One region of the Pseudomonas triticicola genome, then DNA from elsewhere that is predicted to be linked to it. Evidence: predicted binding sites of a transcription regulator. Region 1 holds the regulator's gene; the other holds the start of a gene.

Region 1 (3,980 bases):
TTGTTCGAATTCGTTATCGGTGATGTCTTCCGAGGAGTCGCTTTCAACGACCAGTTCTTCGATCATCTCGGCAACCGGCGAAGCCGGGGCTTCATCCGCCGATTGCGGCTCGGCCAGACGCGCCAGCGCGGCCAGCAGTTCCGGCGTCGCAGCGGTGATCGGTGCACGCTCACGGACTTCGCTGAACATGCTGTTCACCGCGTCCAGTGCCTCGAGCACCACGTCCATCAGTTCTGCATCAACGCGACGCTCACCCTTGCGCAGGATGTCGAAGACGTTTTCGGCGATGTGACAGCACTCCACCAGCTCATTGAGCTGAAGGAAGCCGGCGCCCCCTTTTACAGTGTGGAAACCGCGAAAAATTGCATTGAGCAGATCTGCATCATCCGGGCGGCTTTCCAGCTCGACCAGTTGTTCGGACAGTTGCTCAAGAATCTCGCCGGCCTCAACCAGGAAATCCTGAAGGATCTCTTCATCGGCGCCGAAGCTCATTAATGGGGTGCTCCTACAGGTCTAAAAACCCAAAAAACCCGAATTCCGAAACTCTAGAATCCAAGGCTGGATAACAAATCGTCCACATCGTCCTGACCGGACACAACGTCTTCTCGTTTATCGGCATGAATCTGCGGACCTTCACCCTGCGAGAGATGTTTTTGTGGATCTTTTTCAGCAAGCATTGCGGCGCGGTCATGTTCGATGCCCGCAAAGCGGTCGACCTGACTGGCCATGAGCACGAGTTTGAGCAGATTGCTTTCGACTTCGGTGACCAATTGGGTCACACGCTTGATCACTTGACCTGTGAGGTCCTGGTAATCCTGAGCCAGCAGGATGTCATTGAGGTTGCTCGACACCGCACGGTTGTCCGTGCTGCTGCGTGACAGAAAACCGTCGACCCGGCGCGCCAGTTCACGGAACTCTTCAGCCCCGACCTCGCGACGCATGAAGCGGCCCCAATCGGCGCTCAACGTCTGCGCTTCATCAGCGAGACTGTTGACCACCGGCGTGGCGCTTTCCACCAGATCCATGGTGCGGTTGGCCGCGGCTTCCGTCAGCTTGACCACATAGCCCAGGCGTTCGGTGGCGTCGGTGATTTGCGACACTTCCTCGGCCTGCGGCATGTGCGGATCAATCTGGAAATTGACGATCGCACTGTGCAGTTCACGTGTGAGCTTGCCCACTTCCTGATACAGGCCGCGGTCACGGGTCTGATTGAGCTCATGGATCAGTTGCACCGCGTCGCCGAACCTGCCTTTTTCAAGGCTCTCGACCAGTTCGACCGCGTGTTTTTTCAGGGTCGATTCGAAATCGCCCTGTGATGATTCGTTATGCTCCATAGCTCCCCCGCGCATTCATCAGCCGATGCGTTCGAAAATCTTCTCGATTTTGTCTTTCAACGCTTGAGCCGTGAAAGGTTTGACCACGTAACCGTTCACACCGGCCTGGGCGGCCTCGATGATCTGCTCGCGCTTGGCTTCAGCAGTCACCATCAACACCGGGAGGTGCTTGAGTTTTTCATCGGCGCGCACGTGACGCAGCAGGTCGATACCGGTCATGCCCGGCATGTTCCAGTCCGTTACCAGAAAGTCGATGCTGCCGCTGTTGAGCACCGGAATGGCAGTGGTGCCATCGTCGGCCTCGACGGTGTTGGTGAACCCAAGATCGCGCAGCAGGTTCTTGATGATCCGCCGCATCGTTGAGAAGTCATCAACGATGAGGATTTTCATGTCTTTGTTCAATTCGACCTCCAAGCAGTCTTAAACGCGCCCAGCACCTGGACGCGCCACTTCAATCAATCGGCGCAGCACTTAAAGTTTGTCTGGAGCACAACGGATCGAGACCGGCGCCGTTCATCACCGCACCAGCCTCGTTTCGCAGTGTCCCCACACTGCCTTCAGCGCGCTCGCCACTCCCCCAAACGCCCCCGCAGACGGGCCGCGCACTGGCTGTGTAACTGGCTGACCCGCGATTCACTGACGCCAAGGACTTCACCGATTTCCTTGAGGTTCAGCTCTTCGTCGTAGTACAGCGCCAACACCAGTCGCTCACGCTCCGGCAAATTGGCAATCGCGTCCGCCAGCGCCGCCTGGAAGCGTTCATCTTCCAGATCGCGTGACGGCTCCATATGAGCACTCGCGCCATCCTCGTGCAGCCCTTCGTGTTCGCCGTCCTGCAACAGGTCGTCGAAACTGAACAGGCGACTGCCCAAGGTGTCATTCAGAATCCCGTAGTAATCGTCGAGACTCAATTGGAGTTCGGCCGCAACCTCGTGATCTTTAGCGTCACGGCCGGTTTTAGCTTCAATCGAGCGAATCGCGTCGCTGACCATCCTGGTATTACGGTGAACCGAGCGTGGCGCCCAATCCCCTTTGCGCACTTCATCGAGCATCGCGCCGCGGATTCGAATGCCCGCGTACGTTTCGAAACTGGCGCCTTTGCTGGCGTCGTATTTGGTCGAGACTTCGAGCAAACCGATCATCCCGGCCTGGATCAGGTCTTCGACCTGCACGCTGGCCGGCAGGCGCGCCAGCAAGTGATAGGCAATGCGTTTGACCAGTGGCGCGTAACGCTCGATCAATTCGTATTGCGCGTCACGCGCCGACTTTTTGTAAAGATTCATGCCACTGGCGGTCATATCACAGGCCCTGCGGTTTGCTGCACGAGACGCTCGACGAAAAATTCCAGATGCCCGCGCGGGTTGGCCGGCAGCGGCCAGGTGTCGACCTTCTGGGCGATGGCCTTGAAGGCCAGCGCGCACTTGGAACGGGGAAAGGCTTCGTAGACGGCGCGCTGCTTCTGCACGGCCTTGCGCACGCTTTCGTCGTACGGCACGGCGCCGACGTATTGTAGGGCGACGTCGAGGAAGCGATCCGTGACCTTGGTCAACTTGGCGAACAGGTTGCGCCCTTCCTGCGGGCTCTGCGCCATGTTGGCCAGTACGCGGAAGCGGTTCATGCCGTAGTCGCGGTTGAGCAACTTGATCAGCGCGTAAGCGTCGGTGATCGAAGTCGGCTCGTCGCAGACCACCAGCAACACTTCCTGGGCGGCGCGTACGAAACTGACTACCGAGTCACCAATACCCGCAGCGGTGTCGATCACCAGCACGTCGAGATTGTCGCCGATGTCGCTGAACGCCTGGATCAGGCCGGCGTGCTGCGCCGGGCTCAGGTGCACCATGCTCTGCGTGCCGGAGGCCGCCGGCACGATGCGAATCCCGCCCGGGCCCTGCAACAGCACGTCGCGCAGTTCGCAACGGCCTTCGATGACGTCGGCCAGTGTGCGCTTGGGTGTCAGCCCCAGCAGAACGTCGACGTTCGCCAGGCCCAGGTCGGCGTCCAGCAGCATGACCCGACGGCCAAGCTCTGCCAGCGCCAGCGACAAGTTCACTGACACGTTAGTCTTGCCGACGCCACCTTTGCCGCCGGTCACCGCGATCACCTGTACGGGATGCATGCTGCCCATGTTATTTCTTTACCTTGTCTTGCATAGACGGAGGCCACATTACTGGCTGCGCGTTCCTGATCGGAACAATGCGTGGCAGACCATCGATGTAGGTACAAAAACTGTTCATGATTACCTCAGCCAACCTGCTTGGTCGGGCTGTGATAGATATCAGCGAACATGTCAGCCATGGCTTCTTCGCTGGGTTCTTCCTGCATTTGCACGCTGACGGCGCGGCTGACCAACTGATGACGACGCGGCAGATGCAAATCATCCGGAATCCGTGGGCCATCGGTCAGATACGCGACCGGCAATTCATGACTGATCGCCAGGCTCAACACTTCGCCGAGACTGGCCGTTTCATCCAGTTTAGTCAGGATGCAGCCGGCCAGCCCGCAACGCTTGTAACTGTGATAAGCGGCGGTTAGAACCTGTTTCTGGCTGGTGGTTGCCAGGACCAGATAGTTTTTTGAGCGAATGCCACGCCCGGCCAGGCTCTCAAGCTGCATGCGCAACGCCGGATCACTGGCTTGCAGGCCGGC
Region 2 (3,980 bases), 1.5 Mb from region 1:
CGAGCCTGCTCGCGAAGAGGCCGGAACATCCAACGCAAGTCTTTTGTGGAAATGAACAATAAACGCCGACGCCACTTGTGCACCCGACCGGCGTCAAGGCGCAGGCCGACTGGCAGCATGAATGCCACTGCAACCGGAGAATTCCCATGAAGATCGTCATCGCCCCCGACTCGTTCAAGGACAGCCTGAGTGCCCAAGGCGTTGCCGAAGCCATTGCCCTCGGATTGGCGCAGGTCTGGCCGCAGGCGACGCTGATCAAATGCCCGATGGCCGATGGCGGCGAAGGTACGGTCGAGTCGATTCTTGCAGCCTGCGAAGGTGAGTTACGCCGCACCCGCGTGCGCGGTCCACTGGGCGCGCCGGTCGACGCTGCTTGGGGCTGGCTACCGCACAACCACACCGCGATCATCGAAATGGCCGAGGCGAGCGGTCTGCAACTGGTCCCGCCGGGACAGCGCGATGCCTGCATCAGCAGCACGTTTGGCACGGGTGAACTGATTCGTGCAGCGCTGGATGCCGGCGCGCAACGGGTGATTCTGGCGATTGGCGGCAGCGCGACCAATGACGGCGGTGCCGGGGCGATGCAGGCATTGGGTGTGAAGTTGCTGGATGCGCAGAATCAGTCGCTGGTGCCCGGCGGCCTGGCCTTGGCGCAACTGGCGCGACTCGATCTGAGTGGGCTTGATCGACGTCTGGCCGATGTGCGTTTCGACATCGCCGCCGACGTCAATAATCCGCTCTGCGGCCCCCACGGCGCCTCGGCCATTTTCGGCCCGCAGAAGGGCGCATCGCCTGCGCAGGTTGAGCAGCTCGATCAGGCGCTGGGGCACTTCGCCGAGCTTTGCGCGCAAGTATTGGGCAAGGACGTGCGTGATGAACCGGGCAGCGGCGCGGCGGGTGGTCTGGGGTTTGCCGCCAAGGCTTTTCTCGGCGCGCAGTTTCAGGCGGGCGTCGAGGTGGTGGCGGAACTGGTCGGGCTCGCTGACGCGGTCAAAGGTGCGGATCTGGTCTTCACCGGAGAGGGCCGCTTCGATGCGCAAACCCTGCGCGGCAAAACGCCGTTCGGTGTCGCGCGAGTTGCCAAGCAATACGCTGTGCCGGTGATCGTGATTGCCGGGACCTTGGGCGAGGGCTATCAGGAACTCTATCAACACGGCATCGACGCCGCGTTCGCCGTGACCAGCGGACCGATGACTCTGGAACAGGCCTGCGCCGAAGCCCCGCGCCTGCTGCGTGAACGCGCCACCGACATCGCCCGGGTCTGGCAACTCGCCACCCAACGCTGAACCGCTTGCCTTTGGTAGGAGCTGTCGAGTGCAAAGGCAGCGGAGCAGTGTTTCATTGTTGTAACGTCCGAAAAAATATTTACTGCGGACCCGAAACCTTCCTCAAGCCTGGCCGATACAACGGTCAGGCGCACACAAAACCAAAACCCAGTGACGCCGGACTGTCGCCCGCTATGGGCCAGTGCTCACGGCATGGATGCTCGTAGTTTCTTTCTTTCGAGAGTCCGACCATGTCCCTGCGTAATCTGAATATCGCGCCCCGTGCTTTCCTCGGTTTTGCCTTCATCGCCTTGCTGGTGATTGTCCTCGGCGTGTTCGCCGTAAGCCGCATGACGGTCATTCGTCAGGCGTCGGTCGACATGGACACCAACCAGTTGCCCAGCGTGACCCACCTCAGCGTGGTTACGGAAAACGTCCTGCGTATGCGCATCCTCTCGTTCCGCGTGCTGGTCAATCGCGAACCGGCCAGCCTGCAAGAGGCAGAAACCCGCATCGCGGTGCTGGTCGACAAGGTGCGCAAAGCCCAGGCCAGCTACGCTGCGTTGCCGGCAGGCCCTGAAGAGCGCGCGGTCTTCCAGACGTTTTCGACGACGCTCGATAATTACCTGCAAGCGCAGAATCAGATGATTGAGCTATCGCGCAAGGGCGATCTGGAAGCGATGCGCGCGTTGATCAACACGCGCATCAAGGAAGGCACCGATCAGATGGGCGAGCAGCTCAACAAGCTGATCGGCATGAATACCGCCGGGGCCAGGGCGGCGGCCACCAAGGCCGGTGAAAACTATGACAGCGCCATCACCGGGATCATCGTCGTCGCGGTGATCGCAGCGCTGGCCACCGTGTTGCTGGCCTGGTTGCTGACCCGTAGCATCGTCACGCCGCTCAACCGCGCGGTGCTTGCTGCGCAAACCATTGCCAACGGCGACCTCAGCAAAGCCATTGAAGACGACGGCAAGGATGAACCGGCGCGCCTGCTCGAAGCCCTGGCCGCGATGCAGACCAACCTGCGCAAAACCATCGAGCAGATCGCCGGCTCCGCCACGCAACTGGGCGCCGCGGCCGAAGAACTCAGCGCCGTTACCGAAGAAGCGTCGCGCGGACTACAACAGCAGAACAACGAAATCGAACAGGCCGCCACTGCCGTCAACGAGATGACCGCTGCGGTGGAAGAGGTGGCGCGCAACGCCGTTTCGACTTCCGAAGCTTCCAATCAGTCGACCCACGCCGCCCGCGAAGGTCGCGATCAGGTGGTGAAAACCGTCGACGCGATCCAGACCATGACTCACGACGTGCAGAACACCGCGCAGATGATCGAAGGCCTCGCCGCGCAAGGTCGTGACATTGGCAAGGTGCTGGACGTGATTCGGGCGATCGCCGAGCAGACCAACCTCTTGGCGCTCAACGCTGCAATTGAAGCGGCGCGTGCCGGCGAGGCTGGCCGTGGTTTTGCCGTGGTGGCTGACGAAGTGCGCGCCTTGGCCCATCGCACCGCACAATCGACTCAGGAAATCGAAAAAATGGTCGCCGGCATCCAGAACGGCACCGGTGAAGCGGTTTCGTCGATGCAGCAAAGCAATCAGCGCACTCAGTCCACGCTGGAAATGGCCCGCGCGGCCGGTGTGGCGCTGGAGCAGATCACGCAATCGATTCACCAGATCAACGAACGCAACCTGGTTATCGCCAGCGCTTCGGAAGAGCAGGCGCAAGTCTCCCGCGAAGTCGATCGCAACCTGGTCAACATTCGCGACCTCGCCACGCAATCGGCCGCCGGTGCCAACCAGACCAGCGCCGCGACTCACGAATTGTCGCGACTGGCAGTGGATTTGAACGCCATGGTGGCGCGTTTCGTGATTTGAGATACGGTGAAGGCTGGAAACCGCGCTAACAGGAGACGTACATGCGCTATTCAGCCTTGACCCAACGAATCGCCGGGGAGGGTGCCGCTGCCTGGCAGATTCACGACCGAGCGCTGGAACTGCGCGCCGAGGGCGTCGATGTTTTGTTGTTGAGCGTCGGCGATCCGGATTTCGATACGCCGTTGCCGATCGTCCATGGCGCGATCGATAGCCTGTTGGCCGGCGATACCCATTACGCCGACGTGCGTGGTCGGTTCGAGCTGCGCAGGCTGATTGCCGAGCGTCATCGCCAGCGCAGTGGCCAACGGGTTGATCCAGACCAGGTGATTGTCCTGCCCGGCGCGCAATGCGCGGTGTACTCGGTGGCGCAATGTCTGCTTGATCCGGGTGATGAGGTGATCGTCGCCGAGCCGATGTACGTCACCTACGAAGGTGTGTTTGGCGCCTGCGGTGCCAAGGTGATTGCGGTGCCGGTGCGCCCGGAAAACGGTTTTCGTGTCGACCCGGCCGATGTCGCCGCGCGCATCACCCCGCGAACTCGCGCCATGCTGCTCAACAGCCCGAACAATCCCAGTGGCGCCAGTTTGTCCCTGCTGATCTGGCAGGAATTGGCGGCGCTGTGCATTCGCCATGACCTGTGGCTGATCAGCGATGAGGTGTACAGCGAGCTGTTATATGAAGGCGAGCACATCAGCCCGGCGAGCCTGCCGGGCATGGCCGAGCGCACCGCGACGATCAACAGCCTGTCGAAATCCCATGCGATGACCGGTTGGCGCATCGGCTGGATGATCGGCCCGATACCTTTGGCCGAGCATCTGGTGAATCTGTCGCTGAGCAT

The links. The regulator FliA, encoded in region 1, starts transcription of late flagellar genes. The targets are predictions, from matches to a motif close to CTAAAGTTTNNNNNNNNNNNGCCGNTAA.
Region 2: KVG85_RS06025 (methyl-accepting chemotaxis protein) is a predicted target of FliA. The motif match lies at 1,378-1,405, and genes of this name have one in related genera.

The regions. Positions count from the first base shown of each region.
Region 1 is NZ_JAHSTX010000001.1:2,801,357-2,805,336, forward strand. It holds gene KVG85_RS12440 (chemotaxis protein CheA) at 1-492, opposite strand, end outside; gene KVG85_RS12445 (protein phosphatase CheZ) at 546-1,334, opposite strand; gene KVG85_RS12450 (chemotaxis response regulator CheY) at 1,353-1,724, opposite strand; gene fliA (RNA polymerase sigma factor FliA) at 1,892-2,632, opposite strand; gene fleN (flagellar synthesis regulator FleN) at 2,629-3,459, opposite strand; gene flhF (flagellar biosynthesis GTPase FlhF) at 3,576-3,980, opposite strand, start outside.
Region 2 is NZ_JAHSTX010000001.1:1,309,355-1,313,334, forward strand. It holds gene KVG85_RS06020 (glycerate kinase) at 147-1,286, shown strand; gene KVG85_RS06025 (methyl-accepting chemotaxis protein) at 1,517-3,142, shown strand; gene KVG85_RS06030 (pyridoxal phosphate-dependent aminotransferase) at 3,184-3,980, shown strand, end outside.